DNA from 3 places in the Enterococcus sp. LJL128 genome. Region 3 is predicted to be linked to each of the others. Evidence: predicted binding sites of a transcription regulator. Region 3 holds the regulator's gene; each other region holds the start of a gene.
What was found. The regulator NrdR, encoded in region 3, represses ribonucleotide reductase genes. The targets are predictions, from matches to a motif close to ACACNATATATNGTGT.

Region 1 (10,081 bases), on a different contig from region 3:
GTCATTTCGTCCTTTTAACTCTGCTCCAGCAACTCCCAACTCATGCAGTGCTTGAATAATTGGTTTAGTCACTTTCTCAAAGTCCCGGAAGGAATTACCGTCATCAGGCATAATAAAACTGAAATTCAAGTTTCCGTGATCATGATAAACAGCTCCGCCGCCGCTTAGTCTGCGGACAACATGGATACCGTGCTCTTCTACATATTCTTTATTGATTTCTTCAATTGTATTTTGATTTCTACCAATGATAATCGATGGTTCATTGATATAAAAAAGCAAAATCGGCTCATCCAAAGGCTTTTCTTTCAACAAATAGGTCTCAATCGCTAAATTGATGCGAGGATCATTATTTTCATTTGGTACAAATATCACTTGTTTTTCCTCCTATGCTTCTGCTTATATTTCAAGAACCAGATTTTTACTAGCTACTGTCACTGGCATTTGATAGTCTGCAGCCTGCTCAGCTTGCTCTCTCAACATATCCAATGATCCATGCTGAGGAAGATGAGTCAAAACTAGTTTCTTCACATCTGCTGCTTTTGCCAGCTCGCCAGCCTCTTTTGAAGTGAAGTGGGCATGATGGCGCTCATTCCCTTCAAACAAATACGTATCTGCTAAGAAAACATCGGCCTTGTCTGCGAAAGCAACAAAGCTTTCCAGATATCCTGAATCTCCAGTATATACCAATACTTTACCCGTTTTTTCTTCTACAAACCGCATAGCATAACAGGGAACTGGATGGATTGTTTTCATAAACGTAATGCGAAATGGTCCAACTTTCAGCTCTTCTGCTTCAAAATAAGGAATGCCCTGCGACACTCCATCTAAACCCAATGCAGAAAAATGAACAGCATCCTCCGTATGACCGTAAATCGGCAAAACAGGAACCGGCGTCAAACTAGGATACAACTGCCGATAATACTGCAGAACACCTAAATCAGCGATATGGTCATGGTGATAGTGGGACAATATAACTCCATCCAATGTTAACGGATCAAGGTGTTGCTCTAGATTCACAAGTGTTGTACTGCCAGCATCCAGCAGTAAATGAAAGCCGTTTGATTCCAATAGATACGAACTCGTTCCTTGTCCTTCATATGGATAGGCGCCTAGACAGCCAAGAACAGTGATTTTCATTTCCAGTTCCTCCAATCAGATAAATTGTGTATAGGGTCTAGTTAATGTTTAGTTATTATTCAGCAGCCTTATTTTACAGACTGTTTATTAAAACGGTGATTTTTCCCGCTGGGCACTATCATAAAAGCTCGCTACAGCTACATCATGATAAGGAATAACCCAAAATAGTCCTATACCTAAAGCCATAGCGCCCAGAATATACCAACCGACAAAAGACAGCTGCAGGAAGAAATACTGCTTGAAACGTCCTTTCATCAACCCAAAGGCGTCTCGTAAAATATCCCCTACACCAAGATTTGGCTGATCCAGCTTAATCCAAACTGCAAACTGGAAAACACCACTGATGAAAATTCCAACTAATAACAGAGCTAGAGAGAACAATAACATGACAACTGCAAGAAGCCCATCTGATGCCATCTCATTTTGAAACTGTGCAACTGAAACTGTATTGAACATCAAGCCAAGATACATAGTCAAACCAGCAGTCAAGAGTACCGGCAACAGCGTAATTAAATTGACAAGCAGCTGTACCAAATATTGAATAAAATTAATAATTAACATTGGCAGATAAAGCTCTTTACGGAAAATAGATGTCAGTAGCGAGATATCCACGGACCGTCCTCTGATTACCTGCAGTGCAGCATTATATGTTCCATAGGTAAATGCAAAAAACAGCAGGTTGTTCAGCAGAAAGCTGACTAAATTCTCACCATTGCTGCCGCTTTCCATAGGAAAGACACTGCCTACTAAGGTGCTGATTATCATCCGAACTAAAAAACCGCAAAAGATAAGCAGAGCCATTGTTCCCCACTTGCCGGACAGCGCTTTTCGAGCACGTTCTCTATGCTCTGCATTTGTTACCTGATTATTCATTGTTTATGCTCCTTTAAAATTCTTTGATTTTAAGAACTGTTTCTTGATCCAAACGTTTAACAACCTCTGTTACTAGCTTAACCGTATTCAAGTAATCGTCCTCATGAATAATTGATGTATGGGAGTGCAGATAGCGCACAGGTACTGTGATTGCCAGAGAAGGGACACCGTTTCTGGTTAAATGCATTCTTCCAGCATCTGTTCCGCCCCCTGCAATAACTGTATACTGGAAGGGAATATTATTTTCTTCAGCAACCTGTATAACAAAATCCTTTAGTTTTTTATGAGGAATCATCGAAGCATCATAAATCAGAATCTGCGGACCTTCGCCTAATTTTGAATCAGCTTCCTTTTCAGTCATTCCCGGTGTATCCCCAGCGGTTCCAGTATCTAAAGCAAACGCAATATCTGGATCAACTAGATAAGTACTTGTCTGAGCCCCTCTCAAGCCTACCTCTTCCTGAACATCGCTAGCTGCATAAAGAATATTTGGGTGACCCTCCTGTGCTAAATTTTCCAGTACTTTCAGAGAAACAGCAGTTCCAATACGGTTATCCCAAGCCTTAGCCAATAGGAATTTTGTATCATTCATTCGTCTGTACTCAATATATGGTGTAATCATATCACCAGGCTTAATTCCCCACTCTTTTACCATCTCTTCACTTGAAGCTCCAATATCGATGAACATATCGGACAACTCATAGGGTTTATTACGAACCTCAGGTGTTAGCACATGAGGCGGTTTTGAACCGATTACACCGTGGATAACATCTCCTGCTCCAGTAGTTATCTGCACCTGCTGAGCCAGCATAACCTGTCCCCACCAGCCGCCGAGTGTTTGAAATTTGATAAAACCTTTTTCCGTAATTTGAGTAACCATAAACCCAACTTCATCCATATGCCCGGAGAAAAAGATTTTAGGACCTTCTTTATCACCTGAGCGTTTAGCAATAATGCTGCCTAGACCATCATACATTATTTTATCTGCGAAAGGCTCTGCATATTTTTTGAAGATTGCCCGTACCTCTCCTTCATTTCCAGGAACCCCTTTTGCAGTTACAAGCTCAATCAATAATTTCTCATCATGTTTTTCCAATTGCCTTAGCTCCTCTCAAAAATCATTTCTAAAATATTATAACACTCATCGCAGGATTAAAAATAGAAAAAGCACAGAGTAGGACACATCCTTACTTTACAGTCTCGAAAAAATAGATTCTTTAAAAGTCCTGCTTTTGACTTACCCCCTTTTTTCTAATCCCCCTTGCTGACAATCCAATAATAAATTTTTGCAGTTATCATATAATAAATAACATAGATTAGTATAAGCAGTCCACAAGAAAGATATGCCAGCTGGTAGCCTGAACTTGGTACTACCTGATTGAACAGACGAACAGCAAAAAAGGCATGAAAAATCCCCAAAAGCATCGGCAAAAAGAAAATAATAATATTTTGCTGATAAACCAGCCGCTGGATTTGTCTGCGGGAAATTCCTAAACGCTCTAGCAGCTGGTATGTCGTTTTTTCCCGCTCTGCTTCTGAAAACTGCCGAACCATCAGTACACTCCCTGAAATAACCAGCGCTAAGATTCCTGCAAATAGAATAATATACAGAAAAATCCCCAGTTCTTTTCTAGTATGCTCCAGATTGGGCAGCCGGCTAGTATAATTTAAGCGCCATACCTCATGTTCTTCTGAGTCCTCCGAATTTTTTTTAGATACCGTGGAAACATAGCCTTTCACGCTTCCTGCGTCATTATTCAGTTCATAATAGATTGGTCCCTGCCATTCCTTGTTGATGCCCTTCAGCGCAGCATCTGTCAGCTGGCTGTCGTTATTCTTTTTAATATTAAATGCTGTCAGCTCATAAGCCGCGGCAGTCTTTACTTGATTAAACAGCTCATCTGACACAATCATGGTCCGCTGGTTATACCGGAGCATTGCATTTCCCAGATAATCCGGTACACTTCCCTCTGTTTCCAGCATTAGTCCATCTGTCAGCTTCACAACGGGATCATATGTAATAAGCTCGCGAAAGCCATTTTGCATATCATCAATCATCACCGCACTATCCTTTTTCTTCAAAACAATCGGTTTCAGATAAGGATTAATTTTTTGATACTCCCGATAATTTGACACCCCTAATAAATTGATTGGCTCTGTCAGAGTAGTTGTTTCCTGATTTTTAATCGTTTGCCGATACTGACCGCCGATAACTTTAAACTTTAACGGGACGGACTGCGTAATACTTGTTTTCTGCTCTATATTTTTTTGAATAGTACCATAAAGTTCACTGCTGACCAGAAAGTCTGTTGGATTTGTACGCGTTACTCCTTCTATTCCTAATGTATAAAACGAAGCTGAGCCACCGATAATTCCTAACGAACAGGCGATAAAAATTGTAATTGTAGTTAATGTATTGCTGCCCTTGAATAAATGCAGGCGAGTACTTCCGGCAACCAGCATGGTTAACCCCCGGTAATAGCGCTGCTTCCCTCGACTAAAAAGCCAAATTAAAATATGAATCGTATATTTGAAAAATAAATAGGTTCCTGCAGAACAAAGAGCGATTAACAAAAAAGGCAAACTCAATAGTATCACTGGGTTAAAATCATCTGCAGCTAAAGACAAAACATGAAAAGAGAGAATATAGCCTGCCAAAATAAGACCTACGCCTACACAGCCCAAGAACAGCTGTTTCTTAGTAAGCTGCTCTATCGTTACTGCCGCTTTCTCATCCCGTTTAAAGAAACTAGTCAGCTGATAAGAATAAAGCAAAAACCAGCTGTGAATAGAAATCAGCAGCAGGATAAAAATAAATGCGCTTATTGTTTCAAGCATTGCTGGAAAGGATAAGCGAATACTGCTTTCAATAGTTAAAAACATTACCTTTATCAGAATCATTGAGAACAGTTTGGAAAAAATAACTCCTAAAAGCAATCCAATCACCAATGCGGTGATGCCTAAAATAGATATTTCTGAGAAGAAGACCCCGGCAATTTGTCTTTTTCTCATGCCAATCAGCTGATAAATGCCAATCTCCTTTACTCTTCTGGAAAAAAAGAACTGGTTAACAGTCAACATAAAGCTGATTATCATAATGATAATTAGAAACCCGCCCCATTCCATCGTATTTTTGAGACGTATTTCACTACCCACACTATTAAGAAGAATCTGATCATAAGCAATCGCTCGGAAGCTATAATAAATCGTCACCGCAAAAATCATTCCGATTAGATATACCGCATAGTGATAGTATTGAGAGCGTACACTTTTCCATGCCAGTTTAGAAATGATCAAGACGATTCCCACCTCCAATCGTAGCCTGCATATCGATTACCTGATTAAAAAACTGTTCCCGGGATCCTTGACGAACAACTTCAGAGAAAAAAGAACCATCTTTAATAAACAGCACTCGATTGCAATAACTTGCTGTGTACGGATCATGAGTTACCATAACAATCGTTGCATGATCCTGCCGATTCATTTCCGACATATATTGCAGCAGCTCTGCAGCAGCTTTAGAATCAAGTGAACCCGTTGGCTCATCTGCAAAAATCAACATAGGATTGACAATTAAGGCTCTAGCAGCTGCCACCCGCTGCTTCTGACCAATTGAAACAGCTGCCGGATAGGCTGTAAGTATTTTTTCTATATTTAAAATTTCAGCCACATGCTGCAGCCGTTCCTCCATCGTATGTACTGGTATATGGTCAATTGCCAGCGGGAGCAAAATATTGTCTTTGACATTTAATGACTCCACTAGATTAAAATCTTGGAAAATGAAACCAATTTTTCTCCTGCGAAAGTCACTCAGCTGGCCGCTTCTCATTTCCAAAATATTTTTTCCACTAATCTTTACCAGTCCTGATGAGGGTGTATCGACTGTGGAAATAACATTTAACAACGTAGATTTTCCCGCACCGCTGGGGCCCATAATCCCAACAAACTCTCCTTTATTTACAGAAAAAGAAAGGTCATCGAGAACCTTAACCTTATTCAGCAAATAGCCATACGATTTACTTACATGCTGAATCTCAATAATTTTTTCCATTGTTCTTCCGCCCATCTTATGTATTACTGTCATTTTACCAATATTTTCAGCAACTGAACATTTTTACGTTGTATTTGTATCGTAGAAAATCAAATTTCTTAGTTTGGTTTGTTCTACCGATTATTCTACCTGGTTGTGTCGGAGTCTCTAAAGAAGTACACATAAACCGATACCAACTAAATCCAATACCCTTTATTTCATAAATAGAAGCAAACTAACCAAAATAAATAATTTATCCTGATTCTTGGTATAGATAACCATATTTCGTCATATTTTTTTGTGGAATCCAGAGATACTGTTTACTCTTTCACATATATTTCATACGGATGGTTCCTTCTTCTCCTTTTGCCGTAAATCTTCAAAATATCGTTTCATGTTTTCTCAGAATTTTTTTTTATTTCAGCTAACCTTCTCAAAGCATCGCTGTACTTGCTTTCACAGAATTTTCAAAACCTCCAAACACAACATATAGGCGTTCACCCCTGTTCTTTTTAAAAATAAACACTATATATTGTTGAAAGAAAAGAAAATTTGTTTTATGATATATGAGGAATAAGTCATCGAGGAGCTGGAAATTTATGATGGAAATAAGAGAAGAATCACCATTGAGTACTACTGCTTCATCACTGAACAAGATGAAAATAATCAAAAGAGACGGACGCCTTGTCGAATTTGACGATCAAAAAATATATGATGCTTTGATCAAGGCTGAACAAAAAATCAATGGTCCTTTAACCCCTCTTGCACATGAGCGTATCCAGGAAATTGTTGAACGTGTTGATCAGGAGATTTCAGAACGGTTTGTTTCGGATGTAAAAATTTATGAAATTCAAAATATCGTTGAACATATCTTACTGGAAAGAAATGAATACGAACTGGCAGAGGAATACATCAATTACCGTACCCGTCGTGATTTCGAACGTACCAAGTCAACCGATATCAACTTTACAATCGGTAAATTATTAAATAAAGATCAGGCAGTTGTTAATGAGAATGCGAATAAGGATAGTGATGTCTTTAATACTCAGCGTGATTTAACTGCTGGGATTGTCGGCAAGTCGATTGGCTTAAAAATGCTGCCGCCGCACGTAGCAAATGCCCATCAAAAAGGCGATATTCATTACCACGATTTGGATTATCATCCATATACGCCAATGACCAACTGCTGTCTAATTGACTTCAAAGGCATGCTGAACAACGGCTTCAAAATTGGAAACGCTGAAGTAGAATCACCAAAATCAATCCAAACTGCTACTGCACAAATTTCACAAATTATCGCCAACGTTGCCTCTAGTCAATATGGAGGCTGTTCTGCCGATCGTGTGGATGAATTACTGGCGCCTTTTGCTGAACTGAATTACTTTAAACATCTAGCTGATGCAAAAAAATGGATTGACGGCGAGGCAAAACAAGAAGAGTTCGCAAAAGAAAAAACAAGAAAAGATATCTATGATGCGATGCAGAGTCTTGAATATGAAATTAATACTTTATTCACGTCTAACGGCCAAACACCTTTCACTTCTTTAGGGTTTGGCCTAGGACTAAACTGGTTTGAGCGTGAGATTCAACGGGCAATTCTACAAATTAGAATCAACGGCTTAGGCAGTGAAAAACGAACAGCAATTTTTCCTAAACTGATTTTCACGTTAAAGCGCGGCACTAATTTAAATGCAGAAGATCCAAACTACGATATTAAGCAGTTAGCTTTAGAATGTGCTACAAAGCGGATGTATCCAGATGTTCTGAGCTATGACAAGCTGGTGGAATTAACAGGAAGCTTCAAAGTGCCAATGGGCTGCCGTTCTTTCCTTCAAGGGTGGAAAGATGAAAATGGTGAAGAAATTAACGTTGGCCGCATGAACTTAGGCGTTGTGACGTTGAACCTGCCTAGAATTGCTTTAGAAGCAAACGGCAATCTCGAAAAATTCTGGACGCTTCTTGAAGAACGTCTGGAAATTATGAAGGATGCTCTTGTTTATCGCGTAGAGCGTTGTAAAGAAGCGACTCCAGCCAATGCACCTATTCTTTATATGTATGGTGCCTTCGGCAAACGTCTTTCAAGAAAAGAGTCCGTCAACGAATTATTTAAAAATAAACGGGCGACTGTTTCTTTAGGTTATATCGGACTCTATGAAGTAGCTTCTGCCTTTTTCGGGGGCGAGTGGGAGTCCAATCCTGAAGCAAAGGACCTGACATTAGATGTAGTGAAACGTTTGAAGGCTTCTGCTGATCAATGGGGGAATGATTACGGTTACCACTTTAGTGTCTACTCTACGCCAAGCGAGAGCCTGACAGACCGTTTCTGCCGCCTGGATACAGAAAAATTCGGACTTGTAGATAACATTACAGATAAGGAATACTATACAAATAGCTTCCACTATGATGTACGGAAAAATCCAACACCGTTCGAGAAGCTGGATTTTGAAAAAGACTATCCAAAATATTGCTCCGGCGGCTTTATCCATTATTGTGAATACCCTGTTCTTCAGCAAAATCCAAAAGCTTTGGAGGCTGTTTGGGACTACGCATATGACCGTGTCGGCTATCTTGGTACAAACACACCAATCGATCATTGCTACGAATGTGACTATGAAGGCGACTTCCAGCCAACGGAGCGCGGATTCGAATGTCCGCAATGCGGCAACCATGATCCAAAATCATGTGATGTTGTAAAAAGAACCTGCGGCTACCTTGGCAATCCCCAAGCACGTCCAATGGTTCACGGACGTCACAAAGAAATTTCTTCCCGTGTCAAACATATGAAATAGCAGCTTTACTTCTAGTTTTTAATTAACAAACAGACTGATAGGTTTAAAGGGGTTGTGACATTCGTCAATTTGACGATGCTATAGCCCCTTAAATATGAAAAAATGATATTTCCATGTATCCCACGCTTCGTTGACTACAATAAAGTGCTGTATCATGAGAACCGTCAATCCTAAAGCTGCGTTTCTATTTTTTAAGTAAAATGCTTCTTCTCCCTTCTGCTTTACTTGCTTTGGTACAGCAGTCTTGTAGATAACTTCCCGCTTCAAGCCGTATGCCGCGACTTAAGAAGCCTTATTGAAAGGATGATTGTTATGAACAATCCAGCTCCAAAAGAATGGCGTGCTGAGGACTACAGTCAGAATTACATTGCAGACTATAAAGCATTTAACTTTGTAGACGGCGAAGGTGTCCGCAACAGCTTATACGTCAGCGGTTGTCTTTTTGCCTGCGAGGGCTGTTTTAATAAAGCTGTTCAAAATTTCAAGTATGGACAGCCTTTCACAGCTGAGTTAGAAGAAAAAATCATTGAAGATCTTTCTCATGATTATGTTCAAGGGATAACCCTGCTTGGCGGCGAACCCTTTCTAAATACAGAGGTCTGCTTAAAGGTTGTCAACCGAATCCATCAGGAGTTTGGGATTAAAAAGGATATTTGGTCATGGAGCGGCTATACTTTTGAAGAACTGCTTCTTGAAACCCCTGATAAGCTGGAGCTGCTTGGCAAGATAGATATTTTGGTAGACGGCCGCTTTGAACTTAGCAAAAGAAACCTAAATTTACAGTTTAGAGGCAGCAGTAATCAGCGAATTATTGATGTAAAAAAATCACTGGCAGCTGGAAAAGCAGTCATTTGGGATAAATGCCACGATGCAGAAACCGCTTATGAACAAATTAAACATACTAAGATTAGTGGGTAAGGTATTCGACGGAATATCTTACCCACTATTTTCTATTTATAGCGTATAGTGAGGGTGAAAGGAAGCTCGAACAAAACCTCAAGGACCACGAGTCCGAAATATAAACCGAGCTCCTTCACTATCCTTTTAGAATCAGGTTTAAGTATGTTGGGACTTCGAGTCCGTGTAAAGGAAAGTAGAATCGGAAGGAATCAGTGAAGGTCTTTCAATAAAAAAGAAAAGGAGAAGAAAACAATGACAGTTATTCTAGCTCTTGATGTATCAAAAGGAGAAAGCTACAAAGTGCTCTATCATGGGACTCGTTGTTTATCGGAAGGGAAAATCCAACATAATC
Region 2 (10,081 bases), on a different contig from region 3:
AATTAGGCGGCATTAAAACAAAAGATGGAAAACAAGTCAAACACAAGCGGCTACTTCGCTCTGGGGAAGTGTATCAGCTGGATGAAAAGAGCTTAAAGGTGCTGGAGGCTCATGAACTGACTAAAATTATTGATTTACGAGGAGAAAAGGAAATTAATGAACGTCCGGATGATCAGCTGGCGAATGTTTCCTATCAGTGGATTGATATCATGAAGGAAGTTCACCATAATGCTAGCATGGAGGACTTGTTTGATGTTTCCGATATTGGCGCTGTGGATCAGCATATGATGGATATTTACGAGAATCTCATTTTAAATACAGGTGCTCAGCAGGGATACCGGGAATATTTTCAGCAGCTGCTTTCGACGGAGCAGGGAAGTGTACTGTTCCACTGTTTTGCAGGGAAAGATCGGACTGGTGTTGCAGCTGCCCTGACATTGGAGTTGTTGGAGGTATCAAAAGAGACAATCTATAAAGATTATTTAGATACAAACATTCAACGTCAAAAGCCTAACGCTTTATTTTTAGCAGAGGCAGCTTCACGAGGGCTGACAAAAGAGCAGCTGGCAGGAATCAAAGTGGCAATGGAAGTCAAAAAAGAATATTTGGATTATGCCTATCAGCTGATTGATCAGAATTTTGGAAATGTTTCTGAGTATGCAAAGGATATCTTAAAGCTAAGCAGTAGTGATGTTCAGCTGTTGAAGCAGATGTATGCTGAATAGGGAAATCGGTTGAGGCAGAAGCGTTAAGCTTTGCGAACTAAGCAGATACTGAGAAAGATTCGCTCATACCTCACTTTGTTTTCTCAGCAATAAGAAGGACTTTCTTAGGGTAACTATACAAAGTTTAAAGAAAATTTGGCTTATTTCCGAAAACTTCAACTCTTAGTGCTTTTAGCACTTAGAAGTTGGTGCTATCGGAACGAAGTGTAGTAAGTTGATTCTGAGCCACCGTTAATTTGAATTTTAGAGAAAGAGGAGGTTGGGGATTTAGTTATGCTTCAATCTCTTTTTTATAAAGTATTTTTTGCGAATGAAAGCATAATTTTTTATAAAGTATGTAGAAAATACTGAAAAAGAATATTTTGTAGAAGTTGATAATGTTAAAATATGGGTAATTATTGTTTTTTGGGAAAGGGTTTTGGTTGAATGGGTTCTTTGTTTAAGCAGTCCAAATTATTATTTTGGACAGTAGAAATAGTTTTAACGATTATCGGTATTTTCTTTTTAATGAGGATGCCAAACATTTTTACACCAGTTTTGGGGATGATTTCAGCTTTATTTTTACCACTGCTGATTGCGGGATTTTTCTATTATATGTTTGAGCCGATTGTTGTTTTTATGGAGAAAAAGAAGATTCCAAGGCTGGTAGGTTTCTTTATAACATTGATCGTATTGATGATATTGATTGCTCTCATTGTGATGAATGTAGTACCACAGCTTGTTAATCAATTTTTAGAATTAAGTCAGTCTATTCCGGCTTATGCAGAGGAAATCAATAAATGGCTGGTGGAATTAAGTCAACAGGAGGCTTTGAAGGGATTTAATCTTCAGGAAGAATTGTCTCAAGCAAACATTACTGTCAGTAATATCCTTAATATTGCTATTGTTGGCGTGACAAATAGTTTATCGAAAATTGTCAGTGTGCTGATGCAGTTTTTCATTCTTTTATTCACAGTTCCATTTATCCTGTTCTTTATGTTTAAAGATGGCCATAAATTTTTAGATGCTGCCTCTCATTTCTTTCCTAAAAGTATTCGTAAAGAACTAAGAGAAACTGTTCAGGAAATGAATCAAACGTTGTCTGCATATATCAGCAGCACGATTCTAGATGCGCTGATTATTGGTGTGCTGAGCTTTGTAGCTATGACGATATTGAATCAGCCTTACACATTGCTGCTAGCTGTATTTTGCGGCGTGACGAATATCATTCCCTATGTCGGACCCTTTATCGGAGCTGTTCCGGCAGTTTTAGTCGGTGTATTCGTTTCACCATGGCAGGCTTTATATGTTGCTTTAGCTATTTTAATTATTCAGCAGCTTGATGGTAATTTGATTAAGCCTCTTCTTATGGGTAAATCGCTGAGTATTCATCCATTGACTATTATTTTAATTTTGATTGCTGCAGGAAGTATTGGCGGAATTATCGGGATGCTGATTTGTATACCTGTTTATGCAGTAATTAAAACATTAGTGCTGAATATCCGCAAAATTTATCTTCTAAAAAAAGAAACTAAAATAGAGACTGATTTGAATAATTAAGTGAGGTACTTTCTGCATCCGTTTTAAGTGATGCGGGAAGTATTTTTTATTATACTCACTAAAAATCAAAACATTTGCTCGTTTTCTGAAATAATTTAAGAAAATTTCAGGAAATGAGCAATATTGTTTGAATTATTAAAATAGGATGAGATAATACTTTCCAGTTAAATAAATCCTACTAAATAAATGAGAAGCTATACTGAAACGCTGGGAAAGGCAATAATAGCTACTCTGAAAGCTAAGTATCTCTATTAAAGCAAGCTTATTGGATAAACAATTAAGTAGGATTTATCTGACATCAAAAAATGGAAAGAAGGAAGACTGTTATGATTAAAGGAATAATATTTGATATGGATGGCGTGATTGTTGATTCAGAATACACCTTTTTAGAATCAAAAGCAGAGTTGCTGAAGGATGTAGGCTTCCCTCTTGGTATCAGCTATCATTATCAATTTATGGGAACTACGTCTGAATTTATGTGGAAAAAGATTAAAGAAGACTTATCGCTTCCCGGGTCTGTAGAAGATTACATCAAAGAGATGACTGCACGTAGAAAAGAAATTATTAAAAGAGATGGATTGAAGCCCATTGAAGGCGTAGTAGAATTTATTCATCGTCTAGCAGAAGAAAATGTACGGTTGGCAGTTGCCTCTTCTTCTCCAAAGAAGGATATTATTCATAATCTGAAGGAATTAGGTATTCGGGATTGTTTTGATGCATTAGTCAGCGGTGAAGAGGTTAATCGTTCTAAACCGGCCCCAGATGTTTTTCTAGAAGCAGCTAAGCAAATCGAGATTGCTCCCGCAGAATCTTTGGCATTTGAAGATTCTCATAATGGAAGTATCGCTGTAAAAAAAGCCGGAATGTTCTGTGTTGGAGTAGAAAATGATAATTATCCTCCACAAGATTTAAGCCAGGCTGATCAACTAATTTCAAGTTTTTCAGAGGTCGAACTAAAAGATTTAAATCGATCCTTTATTAATAATAAAAAATAAAGCTCTTCAATCTTTCGAATGTATCAGCTTGTTCTAACCGATACATCGAAGCTCTATAGCTTTGTAATACGCTGTGCTGGTGGAAACCTCTTAAGGAAAATCCAACCAGCACTTTTTAATTAACCAAACGTAAAGAAGGAATACCAAGTGAAGGAAATCATCTCAAACCATAGTCCATTAAAAAAAGGCTTGTCTGTTGGTAAAAATGCTAGAGTATTCATAGACATACAAATAGACAGTTCTTCTTCGAAATAAAAGAAGAAATAGAAACAGTGATTTCTGCTTTTTATTCCAAATTCCAAGTTTTCATTTAGTTTTTATTACGCCAACATAAATTGATATAGAGACATTTTTGTTTTTATTCCGGATTCTTCAAAGTAAACGAGTGTTTAATTTAATCAAAAATCATGAGATAATACGATAGAAAATAAAAAAGAATACGAATGACGGGAGAACCAGGATGATTAAAGGGATAATATTTGATATGGATGGTGTATTGGTTGATTCTGAGTACACTTTTTTAGAGTCCAAAACTGAAATGCTGAAAGATGCTGGCTTTTTGAAAGATATCAGCTATCAGTATCAATTTATGGGAACTACTTTTGAATTTATGTGGCAGAAAATGAAAGAGGAGCTTGGACTGCCGGATTCAGTTGAATCCTACATCAAAGAAATGAATAGTCGCCGAGCGACGATGATAAAAAGAGATGGAATTCGTGGAATTAGAGATGCAGTATCATTGGTTCGTCATTTAGCAAAGCAGGATATAAAACTGGCCGTGGCCTCTTCCTCGCCTAAAAAGGAGATCCTCTATAATATGAAAGAGCTTGGTTTACTTCCTTGCTTTGATGCCTTAGTCAGCGGAGAAGAGGTGGAAAACTCTAAACCAGCGCCAGATGTATTTTTGGAAGCGGCTAAACAGATAGATGTTTTGCCGGAAAACTGCCTCGCCTTTGAAGATACAAAAAACGGCAGTCTGGCAGTAAAACGGGCGGGTATGTTTTGCGTAGGGTTTAAGAATCCTGAGTACCCGGCACAGGACCTTAGTCAGGCGGATCAGGTTATTTCCAGTTTTTCAAACCTCAGAATGTCGGACTTAAAGAGGTGGTTTTCTGAACAATAATCAACGCATCACCAAAAAAAGCGTTTGAGACATAATTAAATGTCCAAACGCTTTTTAATTAGTCTAAGCCAATCAGATAGTCATCGTCTTTCATTGCTTCTACTTGCCCCAGCAGGTAGCCGTTTCCTACTTGGGAGAAGAAGTCATGATTACTAGTTCCAGTAGATAAACCATTCATAACAATTGGATTCACATCGTTGGCAGTATCGCCAAACATTGGGTCCATCCCCAAGTTCATTAAGGCCTTGTTGGCATTATAACGCAGGAAGGTTTTTACTTCTTCAGTCCAGCCGAGATCATCATACAATTCTTCTGTATAACGTTCTTCATTTTCATATAATTCATAAAGTAAGTCGTACATCCAAGCCTTCATCGCTTCTTGTTCATCTTCGGCTAATTCATTGAAGCCAAGCTGAAATTTATAACCGATGTAGGTTCCATGAACGGACTCGTCGCGGATAATCAACTTGATAATTTCTGCAACATTGGCCAGTTTGTTGTTGCCAAGATAATATAGCGGTGTATAAAAACCAGAGTAGAATAAAAATGTTTCTAGAAAAACACTGGCAATTTTTTTCTCTAAAGGTGTTCCATTTTTGTAGATTTCATTGATGCGCTCTGCTTTTTTCTGCAAATAGACATTAGTATTTGTCCATTCAAAGATATCGTCAATTTCTTTTTTTGTATTTAAAGTACTAAAGATAGAGGAATAACTTTTTGCATGGACAGATTCCATAAACTGAATATTATTTAGTACAGCTTCCTCATGAGGAGTCCGAACATCTTTGCGAAGCTGGTCCATACCGCTTTCAGATTGAACGGTATCCAGTAATGTCAGTCCGCCAAAGACATAGCCTACTGTTTGTTTTTCTAGCTCAGAAAGTGTACGCCAGTCATCTAAATCGTTAGATAAAGGAATACGGGTATCCAGCCAAAATTGCTCAGTCAGCTTCTCCCAGGTTGATTTGTCAATGATATCTTCAATTGCGTTCCAATTAATCGCTTCATAATAAGTCGCCATAGTTTTCTTCCTTTCTGCCTAAATAATCAAAGTAAACCGGCTGAAGCAAGATAAGAGGAGCGTTAATCAGCACGTTCTCTCTAATAACTTTCTATTAGACCATGGTGCTTACTGGAAGCATGCCGATGATTCGCAGTCCAAGGTTGTCCAGTTTGCAGCCGGTTGTAGATCATTAGGTTGTCCTAGATGACACAGCTTTCACATTGATTACTACCAATTTCTTCAGAATCTTCAGTGAAAGTCCGTACGTAATAAATTGATTTGATGCCTTTATGGAAAGCATAATGGCGTAAAATATTTAAATCTCTGGTTGTCTGTTTCGTTGTTTCTTTCCATTCATACAGACCTTCTGGAATTTCTGAACGCATAAAGAGCGTTAAACTCATTCCTTGATCCACATGCTGCTGAGCAGTAGCATAAACATCAATTACTTTACGCATATCCATGTCATACGCTGAGGTGTAATAAGGAATCGTATCATTAGCAAGATGAGGTGCAGGATAGTAAATTTTTCCGATTTTCTTTTCCTGACGTTCCTCAATCATACGAGTAATCGGGTGAATACTGGCACTTGTATCATTGATATAAGAAATTGATCCGTTTGGAGCGACTGCCAATCGGTTTTGGTGATACAAACCATCCTGCATAACAGCATTTTTCAGTTGTTCCCAATCTTCCGCTGATGGAATAAAAATTCCTTTAAAAATTTCTTTTACTTTATCAAATTGAGGGGTAAAATCACCATTGATATATTTATCAAAATATGTGCCGTCAGCATAAGCTGATTTTTCAAAGTTATGGAAGGACTGATTATATTCTTTAGCGATTGTATTGCTTTCAGCCAACGTCCAATAATTTAGGAGCATAAAATAGATATTTGTAAAGTCCAATGATTCTTCCGAACCATACTCCATGTGGTTTTTGGCAAAGAAGGTATGGAGCCCCATTGCACCTAAACCGATTGTGTGGCTGAGCTTGTTGCCGTTTTGAATAGTCGGAACAACATCAATATCAGATGAATCTGTTACAAAGGTCAATGCACGAGTCATCGCACGTACTGATTTTCCAAAATCGGGACTTTCCATTAAATTAACAATGTTTGTAGAGCCTAGGTTACAGCTGATATCAGTTCCCATAACCTCGTACTCCTGCTTGCCGTTAATAACAGAAGGTGTTTGTACCTGTAGGATTTCAGAACAAAGATTGCTCATAATGATTTTTCCATCAATCGGGTTCTGTTTATTTGCTGTGTCAATATTAACAATATAAGGATAGCCTGATTCCTGCTGCAGCTTGGAAATTTCATTTTCCAAATCGCGTGCTTTGATTTTTGTTTTACGGATATTCGGATTGGCTACCAAATTATCATATTCCTCAGTAATATCTACATAAGAGAAAGGAACACCATATTCCCGCTCCACACTGTAAGGGCTGAAAAGATACATTTCTTCATTCTTACGAGCTAGCTCATAGAATTTGTCAGGTACTAATACACCTAGAGAAAGAGTTTTTACACGAACTTTTTCATCTGCATTTTCTTTTTTTGTTGATAAGAACATTTCAATGTCAGGATGGAAAACATTCAGGTAAACCACGCCGGCACCTTGCCGCTGACCAAGCTGATTAGAATAACTGAAGCTATCTTCGAAAAGCTTCATAACAGGTACTACACCGCTGGCTGCGCCTTCGTAGCCCTTGATTGGAGCACCGCCCTCTCTTAAATTAGAAAGAGTGATTCCAACACCGCCGCCAATTCTTGATAACTGTAGGGCAGAGTTGATTGAACGGCCAATGCTGTTCATATCATCTGTGACTTGAATTAAGAAACAAGAGACCAGCTCGCCACGACGTTGTCTGCCGGCATTTAGGAATGACGGTGTAGCAGGCTGGTAGCGCTGATGAATCATTTCATCTGCAAGACTTAGAGCCAGCTCTTCATTTCCATCAGCAAAATACAACGCATTAAAAGCAACACGGTCTTCATACGATTCCAGATACTCTGTCCCGGCATTATTCTTCAATGCATATTGAGAATAGAATTTGTAAGCAGCCATAAAAGATTTAAACTGGAAGTTTTGTTCTGCTAGAAACTGATACAAACGTTCAATAAATGCTAAAGAATATTTCTTGATGAATCCTTTTTCAATATAATCATTCTCAGTTAAATAGCTGATTTTTTCTGATACATTAGCAAATTTTTTAGTATTAGGTAAAACATTTTCATTAAAAAAAGCCTTCAGGGCTTCGCCATCCTTATTTAAAGGAATTTGTCCGTTGACAGGACGATTGATTTCGTTATTTAACTTGAAATAGCTGACATCTTTAATTTCTTTTAAACTCAATCTCACTCACTACTTTCTTAAAGGATTCGACATCTTCGGTTGTTCCGCTGAATTCAAAGGAGAAAACTAGCGGTACATGATAATCTCTGGCAATGTCTTTTGCCGTATAAATAAAAAGCTCAGCGAAGTTACGGTTGCCGCCTCCGGCTACGCCTTGTAAAAAGTCTTTATTGGATTTGTAATCCAGAAAATCATTAACAACTTCAGTAATTTCTATATCATAAGTAGGAACAATCAAAACAAACGGCTCGTTTATCTCAAAAAAAGGATTCGCAGGCTCAATTTCATAAGCTGGCAAATCCAATTTTTTTATAAAGCGTCTGGTCTGTCCGGTCACACTAAAATAGACTATTTTCATGATTAATTTGCCAATTGCTTCAATTGATCAGGACGGAACCCGACAACTGTAGTGGCATCAGAAGTAATCACTGGAACGCTTTGATATCCTTGTTCCTTTAACCAGTCAATCATCTCAGGCTGATTATCGATATTTACTTCCTCAAAAGTAATGTTATTTTCATTTAAAAAGCGTTTTGCCATGTTGCATTGGATACAATTATTTTTAGAAAAGATTTTTACGTTCATTTTTTTTGCCCCCTTGATTAATCTACATTCACTAGTATAAATCTCTTTAGGAAAAAGTCAACACTTAGGCACTACATATTGTGGTCGTTTTTTTGTTAGATACTATGTTTTGTGTTTTTTTAAGATTTATGAAAACCAGTCGCTATGAGAGTTTTCCCGAGAAAAAGAGGTTTTTTATCTTTATAAATTGACGAAAATAAAAAATTTTTGAAAAAAATTTGCTGTCTAAAATACAAGATATAGTGGTCAGTTTTTTTAGAGACACTATTTTTTAGACGAAAAATAGGATTAGCTAAAAAGCTCCTTTTTGTGTATAAACTTTATAAAAATATTCAATATACGAACATTTCATATTCTCCTTAGGACAGACAACGAAATAGTAGTTATAAACGGTTTCTTTTATTGATTGAGCTTAAGCATTGTATTGTCATGCACGAACCTCTAATCTTATAAGTCTGTTATGTCAGCTCCGTTAAATGAGCCGCTATAGTAAATAGGCAGGCAAAAGGAAACGCACGTTAATCTATTAAAATTCATTTTTTAAAGATGTAAAAATGGGTTATTATCGTTAATATTCTGAGGGTTTTAAGTGGTGTAATATTGACAACTATATATAGAAGGAGTATTCTTATTGATAATGATTATCAATCTCATTGGAGCTGGAATTGAAACTTTTTCACAAAAAAAGGAGGAGCTTAGATGCTGACTTTAGTAGATGCTGAAATCAATACGGTATATATAGTAAAAGAACTCATTGTCTCTGACGAAACAAAAAAACACTTAAATAACCTGGGATTGATTGTTGGCGGTAAGATTGCATTGGTTAGCTATTCTAATGGAAATGGCATTATCCTCCTTCATAATAGTCGGATTGCCTTGAGTAAATCAGTATTAGAACAAATTATAATAGATGAAGAAATTCTGGAAGAAGAGAGCTGGTTGTCTTTGGATCAGCTAGAGGTTGGAGAGACGGCAACCGTTATTAGTGTTCATGGTCAGGGGGCAGTTCGCAGGCGGTTGATGGACATGGGGATAACTAGAAATGTCGAATTACTGGTTAGAAAGAGAGCTCCTTTAGGAGATCCGATTGAAATCAATCTTAGAGGCTATGAACTGACGCTTAGAAAAAATGAAGCAGAGCTGGTTTTAATAAAGAGAGTGGGGTAAGAAATGAACGAGTGCCAAATTGCATTAACAGGAAACCCGAATAGTGGAAAAACGACAGCCTTCAACGGACTAACGGGTGCTAATCAATATGTTGGAAACTGGCCGGGAGTGACTGTAGAGCGCAAAGAAGGAAAATGGAAACAGAAAAAGAATGTGCTGATTCAGGATTTGCCGGGTATTTACTCGCTCTCACCTTATACACCGGAGGAAGTAATCGCCAGAGATTTTCTGCTGGAACAACAACCGGAAGCCATTCTTAATATAGTAGATGCAACGAATCTCGAACGAAATCTATATCTGACGACACAACTAATCGAAACAGGTATTCCTGTGGTTGTCTGTCTAAATATGATGGATATTGTTGAAAAAAGTGGAAAACAAATCAATTTTCAGAAGCTGGCGTACAGTTTAGGAACCAAAGTCGTTGGAATCAGTGCGGTCAAAAAAAGAAATTTGGATGAGGCTGTGGAAAAAACACTGCAGCAAGTTGAATCAGCTGAGGAAATAAATTATCCTCAATATGATAAACGCCTAGAGGCTGCATTAAATGAAATCACCGGTGTTTTAGGTACGACGGTTTCGAA
Region 3 (10,081 bases):
ACAACAGGGGCTGCGACGCAGCCCCTGTCAGCTCTTATTTACTATAGACCTAAACCAGTGGATAAATCAAATTATCTGCTGTTTAACCAGTTATTTATAGATTGTTTGTTAGTTCTTACGCTTGAACGGCTTCCAGTTGTTCATTTTCAAATACCAATTGACCATCCAGCAGCGTAATAGTTACTCTTGTTTTAGGAAGCACACGACCAGATACAATTTCTTTTGCCAACGGTGTTTCCACTTCTTTTGTTAAGAAACGCTTCAGCGGTCTAGCGCCATACGCTGGGTCATACGCCTGCTGAGCAATCCAGTCCTTAGCATCTTCAGAAATAACTAATTCTATTTCCTGATGCTCTAAACGAGCAGACAGCTGCGCCGTCAGTTTGGTAATAATGCCCTTCACATCTGCTAAGCTTAGTGGAGTAAACAGAATCGTATCATCAATTCTATTGAGAAATTCTGGTTTGAAATGACCTCTCAAAATCCCTCTGACCTGTTCTTCAACCGCTTCCGGGATTTCGCCTTCTGCAGTCACTCCTTCCAGCAGCAGCTGTGAGCCTATATTGCTGGTCATAATCATTACAGTATTTTTAAAGTCTACTACTCGACCTTTAGAATCAGTTAAACGCCCGTCATCTAAAGCCTGAAGCAAGATATTAAACACATCTGGATGAGCCTTTTCTATTTCATCCAGTAATACAATGGTGTAAGGGTTTCTGCGGACTGATTCAGTCAGTTGTCCCCCTTCTTCATAGCCTACATATCCTGGAGGAGCACCTACTAGACGAGAAACACTATGTTTCTCCATATATTCACTCATATCAATCCGTACCATATGATCTTCAGAATCAAACAGATTTTCTGCCAATGCTTTGGCAAGTTCTGTCTTACCCACACCAGTCGGTCCTAGAAACAGGAACGAACCTAATGGACGATTAGGATCCTGTAGACCTGCTCTTGAGCGAATCACCGCGTCGCTCACAGCATCAACTGCTTCATGCTGCCCGATTACCCGTTTATGAAGAGTTTCATTCAGCTTCATCAGTTTTTCCCGTTCCCCTTCAACCAGCTTGGTTACCGGGATGCCAGTCAATCGTCCGACAACTTGGGCAATTTCATTTTCAGTAACTGATTCCTGCACCATTTTTACATGATTATCTAGATTTTTTGCTTCCAAGTCTTTCAATTCTTTTTCAAGCTCTGGAATTGTCCCATGACGTAGAACTGCAGCACGTTCTAAATCATAATTATTTTCTGCATCCTCCAACTCATGCTTTGCTTTGTCAATTTCAGCTCTTTTATTACTAACCGCATTTACTTCATCTTTTTCTGTTTCCCATTGCAGCTTCATATTGTTCGCTTCTTCTCTCAGTTCAGCCAGTTCTTCTTGAAGATGTGTTAGACGCTTTCTGCTGGCATCATCTGATTCCTTCTTTAAAGCTGCCTCTTCAATTTCCAGCTGCATCAGACGGCGTGTTACCTGATCCAGTTCGGTAGGCATTGAGTTCATTTCAACGCGAATCGTCGCACTCGCTTCATCAACTAAATCAATGGCTTTGTCCGGCAGAAAACGGTCAGTGATATAGCGGTCAGACAAAGTTGCAGCTGCAACAAGTGCGTTATCATGAATATTTACGCTATGGTGGATTTCAAATCGTTCCTTCAGCCCCCGTAGAATACTGATAGTGTCTTCAACAGTAGGTTCTTTTACCAATACTTTCTGGAAACGACGTTCCAATGCTTTATCCTTTTCCATGTACTGACGGTATTCATCTAGTGTGGTTGCACCAATCAGATGTAGCTCACCCCGAGCTAGCATTGGTTTCAACAGATTGCCGGCGTCCATGCTGCCTTCTGTTTTACCAGCACCTACTATATTATGAATTTCATCAATGAAAAGGATAATTCGACCATCGCTTTTATTGACTTCTTTTAGCACTGCCTTTAGCCGTTCTTCAAATTCTCCACGGAATTTTGCCCCAGCAATTAAGGCACCCATATCTAAAGAAAAAATTGTTTTATCCTTTAGATTTTCCGGTACATCCTTGCGTACAATCCGCTGAGCTAATCCTTCGATAATCGCTGTCTTACCAACACCCGGTTCACCGATTAACACTGGATTATTTTTTGTTTTTCTCGAAAGAATTCGAATAACGTCCCGAATTTCTTCATCTCGTCCGATGATAGGGTCCTGCTTTCCGCTTTTCACCTGTTGAACTAAATCAACCCCATATTTTTCCAGCGCTTTGTATTGTTCTTCCTGACTTTGAGAGGTCACTCGATCTCCACCCCGCATATCTTCGATATTTTTTCTCAATTCCTTTTCTGTAATTCCTTGACTTACCAAGTATTTAGTCAACCGATAATTTTTTAGCTTCATCAATGCAAGCACCACAATTTCAGTTGATAAAAACTCATCTTGAAAGCTAATCCGCAGTTGATCTGCTTCATTTAAAAGACTGAATAAATTTTGGCTCATTGTTTGCCCATACTGGACATTACCGCCTTGAACAACTGGATACTCATCCAAAGCTCGATCAACTTCATGCTCAAATCCAGCAACATCCAGTCCTGCATCTGTATAAAAGTTACGTCCAAAATGGTTTGGCTGCAATAAGATTTTCCATAAGTGAGCAATATCTATTTCCTGGTGACGACGTGTTACCGCAATTTGTTGAGCTTCAGCAACGGCTTCTTGCAATGTCGTAGTCATTTTTTCTATTTTCATTAATTCTTTCCTCCTATAACAGTAATAATCTATTTATATATCCTCGCTTCTATTATGAATCTCCCATAACTAAAAGACAAAGATAACGAATGCTTATAGTTAAATTATAGCTAATTGGTCAGTAAAGGTCAAACTAAAAACAGTGCTTTTTACTGACTTTTTTTCATACTCTTTAGTTAGTCACTTCCACTAGAATCTTACCAGAGTTTTTACATAAAAAAATCAGACCTTAGAACGAACTACATACTACAATAACCCAAGTTAATCAGCCGCCCCCATTTAGACACTAAAAACCCCCTAAGTTAGATTTTCTGGTCTAACTTAGGAGGTGTATTTCATCCATTCTTTATTTCAAAAAATATTCCAATGAAGGTTGAAACAGAAATCTAACAGCCTCGAATGAAAAGCATTTGTATTTCCTGTTATTTGAAAAGCATTTTTCTTATTACCTAAATCCCCTGAAAGGCATCTTAGCATCTGCTAGTTTCTCAAGCTGTAAGAGCTCGTTCCAAACATGCACTATACTTTTTCGATTTGTTTAATCGAGTTCCCCGGAATTTGCGGTGGAATCGACATAGTCATAATTGGCAGTCCTGTTAAGGTGAAACGGATTTTATCCCCTTCCTGCAGTTCATTCAAAGTCAGTCCTTCTGCCAGCTGATTTTCTCCAGCATTTAAAATAACGCCATCTGATTCCATCATTGGTAAAATCGTTTCAGGGTCTTCTACTGCTTCAACAGATGTTAAGGTAATACGGACAGTACCGTCTGTTTCAGCAGCACCCGTGGTCAGCACTCCTGTAAAAACAGATTGTGTTCCTTGTATATTTGATGATGCGCTTGTTTCATCAGATTGCTCTGCAGTCTTATCATTTGTTGAGTGATCAGACATGTTAGCCTCACTGCTTTCTTTTGATTTATCACTGCCAGTACCACACGCAGCTAAAAGTAATACGGTACCCACTATACATGCAATCAATTTTATTTTTTTCATCCAAAAATTCCTCCATACATACTCATACATGTTATTTGAAAGTAAGCAAACAGACTATACATCCTCATTGGTAAAATTTTGAGAAAATAAATGAGTTTATACAGTCTGCCGTTTGTTCTGTCAGCTGAGTTAACCGTTTCTTCGGTCTTGTCCGCTCAGCGTAATTTCTTTTGCCAAATAACGTATCCGCTCCATCAGCCGCTTCGCCTTCAGCGGTTCTTGCTCACCTCTTTGAGAAATTGTAAGATGGCTTTCCAGCCCTTTCATGTCAAGGTTTGAAGAAAAGAAGGTAACTAGCTGTTCCTGCATACGGTATTGAAGTATTACACTTAGAACATCATCTCTAATCCAGCTGGTCATCGATTCTGCACCGATATCATCAATCATCAGAATTGGGGCTTTCTTAACTGCGTTCAGTTTTTCACCCACCAAATCCTTTGCGATTGCCTGCTTCATCTCTACCGTAAATGTAGGAAAATGAATGATTGTTGTTAAAAAACCATCTTTCGCTAAATCATTAGCAATAGCTCCCAAAAGATATGATTTTCCCACACCAAATGTCCCTTGCAGATACAATCCCCGATGAAATTCCTTAGGATTATTGACATAGGCATCAATAAATTTTGTTGCTTCGCTTAGGGCTTCAAAGCGTCCGCTTGATGACCGGTCAAATTTTGCAAACGTCGCATTCCGTATATCCTTCGGCATGGTCATTGCACTAACCCGTCTGCGGACTTCCTCTTCCTTCTGCTTGGCCAAAAGCAATTCTGTTGGGATATATGTGACATCGATGTAATGGAAGTTCAGAGTTAATTTTGGCTCATAGCCCGGAGCTATCATATTGGGATCGTTCAATTGAAACTTCTTCTTTTCCTGAACAAACTCATAGAGCTTCGAATAGCTTTTTTGAATGTCCTCATCTGTTAGCTGATCCCGATGGTCACTAATAAATTGTTTGACATCCGGATCTTCCATCACCGAGTGAACCAGCTCATTGAATCGTTCATTCAGTTGTCTTTGCCGGATGATTTTTGACATTTCTTTTCCTACATCTTCCACTATCGTTCACCTCTTCTCCTTAAGAATTCTTCCATTTCTCTATCTAGTTTTTCCTGTGCTTCTTTAGATAACTTTTCCTCTGGAACAGGATTATCTATCCAATCAGGCAGTTCTTCCTTTCGGACAGGATTTTGCCGGTAGCCGCTAGTATATTCGCGTTTTTTTCGTTTATTCTGATTTTCAGTTTGCTTATTTTTTAAATACTCCATTGCTTTTTCCGGAGAAAAAATTTCTTTTTTTGCCCAGTCGTTAGCAATTGTATAAACATACTCCGCTTTTAGCGTGGCTTGTTTTTGAATGATTAACACATAAGAAATTAAAATATTAATCACGCTATTAGGCAAGCCCGATCTCTTAATCAGATATTCAATGATATATTTTTCCTGTGCAATTTCAAAACCGCCCAGCTGCTCTTTTACTGCAGCTAGATATTTTAACGGCGGAATGGTTTCACTATCAATAATCGTCCGTATATCGTCATCTGAAAAGCCATCTTTTTTTAGTGAGTTAAACCGATACGTCCGTTGCTCCTCTTCTGTTAAAGCGGCCTGCTCATTTCTTCGCACCTGAGGTTCAGCTTGTTTACGCTGCTCCTCATAGTGCTTATGAACTGCTGCTTTCAATGCTTTGGTGTCAATTTCACTCGTATGGTAGTCAAATGTTTCTTTAGCAAATTCAGCGAGTTCCAGCTCATCAGGACCATACAAGCTATTCAATGTATAGACTGCTTCTTTAACTTGCTGAGAATTCTGCGGAATTTTTATTCCAAAACGCTCCACCTGACTGACAAAAAATGCCCAGTCAAACTGCTGCTGGTTCACCGCAGTCAACGGCCGACCCGATACAGGATCTTCAAAGGATTGCTTTAAAGCGTGAAGCAGCTTATGTTCTGAAACTAGCTGTTCTTCCTTAAAAGAGTATACCTCTCTATAAGTGGAAGAAATGTTTTCATAACCCGCTAAAGCTGTATACTTTGGCTGAAAGCGTTCAAACAACTGTTCAAATTTCTTTTTCCCTACCCGATTAAGTAAGGTTAAGGTCAAAATTTCATCTTTAAAAAAACGTTCTATACTCTCAGGATGATTTAACCGATATACATAGGTGATTCCCAGCTCACTATCTGTTTTCACAAATGTATCGAGTAAGCCGATTCCTTCCAGCTTCGCTCGAGCTTCTTCCAGCTGCCTGCTGCCAAGATCCAGCTGCATAATCAGCTCCCGGTGAAAACTTATTTCACTTAATCCAGCAGCAGAAACTTCTCCCAAAAGTGTCAAATACAAGCTAAATGCATTGGCTCCAACAATCGGCTGGTATAAAAATAGTAGGATTTCTTTTTCCTGATCCGACAACGGCTGACTAACCAGCACACTAAAGATATCTTTCGGTTGGATTTCTTTCCTGTTATTTTTCACGGAAAGACCTCCTTATTCATTCTCCGTATCATTTTTTTCTGATTGTGCTTTATCAACAATTTCCTGGAGCTCCTTCAAAAAGACACTCATATCTTTAAACTGACGATAAACACTAGCAAAGCGAATATAGGCAATCTCATCCAGCATAACCAGATCCTCCATTACGAACTCACCAATTAATGTAGTTGAAACTTCATTTTCACCTAGTTCACGCACTCTATTCTCAACATTATCAACAATTTTTACCATTTGTTCCATCGCAACAGGACGCTTTTCCGCTGAACGGATAAGTCCTCTTAAAATTTTATCTCTATTGAATTCTTCACGATCACCGTTTTTCTTAATAACAAGTAACGGAGCAGCTTCAATTCGTTCAAACGTTGTAAATCGGTTATGACAGTTTTCACATTCTCTTCGTCTACGGATAGCTCTCCCGTCATCAGCCTGACGACTGTCAATTACCCGAGAATTATTATGATGGCATCTAGGACAACGCATAGTGATCACCTCAATTTTCATTTAAGTTAGTAGTTATATTATAACACGAAATGTGGTGAGAATAAAAACCCTTCATCGCGTACCAACATTTTAACATGATACTGCACCGCTATGTTGTTTGAAACTACAATTATTAAATAAAAAACAAGCTTTACGCCTATTTAATTCAAACAAATAAATAAGAGAACTACAGTTTAGCAGCTCCCTCAATCTCTCTTTAGTCATCTTTTAAATTAGCCGCTCATCTTTTAGCCAATTCAGAATCTGTCTTTCCAATTTTTCAACGGTTCCCTGATTGTCAAAAACGATATCCGCTCTCTTTTTCTTTTCCTCAATAGGCAGTTGGCTGTTCATGCGCTGGCATGCTTCTACTTCTGAGATAGCATCTCTCGCTGCTAATCGCGTAACCTGTAGTTGTTCAGGGATATAAACAACTGCAATCCTATCCACTGAATCTTCATAGTTCTTCTCATAAAGCAAAGGAATATCCGCAATCACCAGTTGACTTGTCTCAGCAGCAGCTTTAATCGCTTGACTAATCTGCTCTTGTAAAAAGGGGGCTAGGGTATCATCCAGCAACGCTCGTTTTTTATCATTTGAAAAAATCAAACGCCCCAGCTTTTTGCGGTTCAACGTGCCGTCTTCGTTTAATATTTCTTCGCCAAAAACGGCTGTCACTGCTTTAAGTCCTGGGGTTTCAGGCTCAACAACCTGCCGGGCAATCTGATCAGAATCCACAACAGGGAAACCATTTCTTTTAAACACTTTCACGGCGGTCGTTTTACCTGTTGCGATTCCGCCGGTCAGACCCAAAATTAAGCTCATGCTACTTCATTCCTTTCAGCTTTTGGCATGTGGGACAAAAATGAGTACCGCGTTGAGCAACTTTGATTTTTTGAATCGGAGTGCCGCAGCGTAGACAAGGCTCTCCAGTTTGCCCATATGCATGAAGAGATATCTGAAATTTCCCAGCCTCGCCTAAGGCATTTAAATAGCTTCGAATCGTTGTCCCCCCAGCTTCAACAGCCCTTGCCAAAACATCAATAATTGCAGCGTACAGTGCTTCTGTCTCCTTATTTTTAAGACTGTCTGCCGGTTGCTCAGGGTGAATCTTTGCTTCCCATAGTGCTTCATCTACATAGATGTTTCCCAAGCCCGTCACTAGCTTCTGATCTAACAATAACGGTTTTATTGCTTTATGATGCTTTTTTAGCCCCCTACGAAAGTCCTTCAAATGAAACACTTCCGGCAAAGGCTCCGGACCTAAAGCCAGTATCCCTTTGTATTGACTTGCCTGCTCTTTATCAACAAGAACCATCCTGCCAAATTTTCTAACGTCCAGATACCGTAGTTCGGAGCCATCCGTAAACAAAAAGCGAACATGGGTATGCTTGATGAGAGTATCAGCCGCTGATTCATGAAATTCGTATTTCCCTTCCATTCTTAAGTGGGAAATCATATCAAAATCAGTTAGTTTAAAGATTAGAAACTTCCCCCGGCGTTCAACTGCTTTGATGGTTTGGTTTTTAAGCGAAAGCTCAAATAGCTCCTTTTCCGGCTGTTCGATAATTCGTCCCCATAATACCTGTACGTCTTCGATTGTTTTTCCTACTACCAATTTCTCCAGTCCTTTACGAACTGTTTCAACCTCTGGCAATTCCGGCATATTCGTCCCTCCAATCAGTTCAATTTTCATTGTCAAAACTGTTTACTCACTTCATTTAAATAAAGAGGCGCTGCTTAGCCGCCTCTTCGATTATTCCTTAGATTATTTTGCTTCATACCAGGTTTTTCCCCAGCTGCTGTCAGTAATCAACGGAACATGGAGTTTTACGGCCTGCTCCATCTCTTCTTTAACAATTGTTTTCAACTGCTCAAGTTCTTGTTCAGGGGCTTCAAAGACAAGCTCATCATGTACTTGTAGAAGCATCGTCGCCTGTACTTTTTCTTTTTTCAGACGTTCAGCCATATTAATCATGGCAATCTTCAAAATATCTGCTGCGCTGCCTTGAATAGGCGTATTAATAGCTGTACGTTCAGCAAAAGAGCGTAGATTAAAGTTGCGGGAATTAATATCGTTTAAATAGCGTCTGCGGTGATAAAGCGTTTCTACATAGCCTTTATCTTTTGCTTCACGGACGATTTCCTCCATGTATTTTTTAACACCTGGATATTTTTCAAAGTATGTGTCGATATACTGTTGTGCCTGTTTGCGGGTAATTCCTAAATTTTGCGAAAGACCATAATCACTAATCCCATAAACAATTCCAAAGTTTACTGCTTTGGCCTGACGGCGCATATTTGGCGTGACATCTTCCGGCTTTTCAAGACCAAACACCCGCATTGCAGTACTTGCATGAATATCTTGACCGTCAATAAAGGCCTGCTTCAAATGCTCATCGTCTGAGATATGAGCCAGAACGCGGAGTTCAATTTGAGAATAATCCGAAGAAAAAATCAACCAGTCTGCTTTTCTCGGAACAAATGCTTGGCGAATTTTCCGTCCCTCATCTAAACGAATTGGAATATTCTGCAGGTTAGGATCGACCGAACTCAACCGGCCCGTTTGAGTTAAGGTCTGAACATAGCGGGTATGGATTTTTTCATCTGGCTGAATAACTTTCAGTAACCCCTCCACATAGGTTGACTGAATCTTGGCAATTTGACGATAGGTTAAGATATCTTCGACAATCGGCGCTTGCTCCTTCAGCTGTTCCAGTACATCTACTGCCGTTGAGTAGCCTGTCTTCGTCTTTTTAATTACTGGCAGTCCCATTTTCTCAAACAAGATAACGCCCAGTTGTTTTGGTGAGTTCAGATTAAATTCTTCGCCCGCTTCTTCATAAATTTTCTGCTCAATACCTGACAGCCGTTCAGAAAACTCAATTCGCATTTCCTTTAATCGCTGAGCATCTACTCGAATACCAGTAATTTCCATATCTCCAAGAATTTGAGACAACGGCAATTCCATTTTATAAAAGAGATCCGCCTGATTCTTTTCTGTCAGTTCTTTATCCAGCGAATTCGTTAGAAAATGAATGGCTTTGATTTTTCGGGCTAAATGACTGTAAAACACTTCTTCATCTTCCGGCAGCCCTTTTTTTGCTCCTTTTCCATAGACAGCTTCATCTGAACGGATTTCAGTATAACCGTAATGCTGAGCTACACCTTCAATATCCGCATTGCTGTCGTTTGTATCCAGCAAGTATGCGGCTAAAAGAACATCAAAAGTTACTCCCTGCATCTTTCCCGAATACCTGTTTAATGCAACGTAGGTGCGTTTCATATCATAAACTTTTTTCTTATATACATCAGACAGCAGCCATTTAGTGAAATACGGATTTTCGAAAAGCGCCAAATCGCTAGTAACATAAATTTTTTCTTTTGTGCC

Region 1: nrdD (anaerobic ribonucleoside-triphosphate reductase) is a predicted target of NrdR. The motif match lies at 6,563-6,578, and genes of this name have one in related genera.
Region 2: nrdH (glutaredoxin-like protein NrdH) is a predicted target of NrdR. The motif match lies at 8,561-8,576, and genes of this name have one in related genera.

Annotation. Positions count from the first base shown of each region.
Region 1 is NZ_JBXPBP010000002.1:1,480-11,560, reverse strand. Features, by position in the region: gene lplA (lipoate--protein ligase) at 1-372, opposite strand, end outside; gene AC1Z3K_RS02860 (MBL fold metallo-hydrolase) at 397-1,137, opposite strand; gene AC1Z3K_RS02855 (DUF975 family protein) at 1,225-2,010, opposite strand; gene AC1Z3K_RS02850 (M42 family metallopeptidase) at 2,024-3,106, opposite strand; gene AC1Z3K_RS02845 (ABC transporter permease) at 3,262-5,307, opposite strand; gene AC1Z3K_RS02840 (ABC transporter ATP-binding protein) at 5,294-6,061, opposite strand; gene nrdD (anaerobic ribonucleoside-triphosphate reductase) at 6,640-8,829, shown strand; gene nrdG (anaerobic ribonucleoside-triphosphate reductase activating protein) at 9,142-9,747, shown strand; gene AC1Z3K_RS02825 (IS110 family RNA-guided transposase) at 9,982-10,081, shown strand, end outside.
Region 2 is NZ_JBXPBP010000015.1:43,314-53,394, reverse strand. Features, by position in the region: gene AC1Z3K_RS15095 (tyrosine-protein phosphatase) at 1-725, shown strand, start outside; gene AC1Z3K_RS15090 (AI-2E family transporter) at 1,152-2,264, shown strand; gene AC1Z3K_RS15085 (HAD family hydrolase) at 2,591-3,259, shown strand; gene AC1Z3K_RS15080 (HAD family hydrolase) at 3,720-4,382, shown strand; gene nrdF (class 1b ribonucleoside-diphosphate reductase subunit beta) at 4,441-5,403, opposite strand; gene nrdE (class 1b ribonucleoside-diphosphate reductase subunit alpha) at 5,586-7,745, opposite strand; gene nrdI (class Ib ribonucleoside-diphosphate reductase assembly flavoprotein NrdI) at 7,726-8,103, opposite strand; gene nrdH (glutaredoxin-like protein NrdH) at 8,106-8,330, opposite strand; gene AC1Z3K_RS15055 (FeoA family protein) at 9,030-9,497, shown strand; gene feoB (ferrous iron transport protein B) at 9,501-10,081, shown strand, end outside.
Region 3 is NZ_JBXPBP010000003.1:74,888-84,968, reverse strand. Features, by position in the region: gene clpB (ATP-dependent chaperone ClpB) at 116-2,728, opposite strand; gene AC1Z3K_RS05605 (hypothetical protein) at 3,248-3,721, opposite strand; gene dnaI (primosomal protein DnaI) at 3,851-4,780, opposite strand; gene AC1Z3K_RS05595 (replication initiation and membrane attachment family protein) at 4,780-6,192, opposite strand; gene nrdR (transcriptional regulator NrdR) at 6,205-6,690, opposite strand; gene coaE (dephospho-CoA kinase) at 6,919-7,515, opposite strand; gene mutM (DNA-formamidopyrimidine glycosylase) at 7,517-8,356, opposite strand; gene polA (DNA polymerase I) at 8,459-10,081, opposite strand, start outside.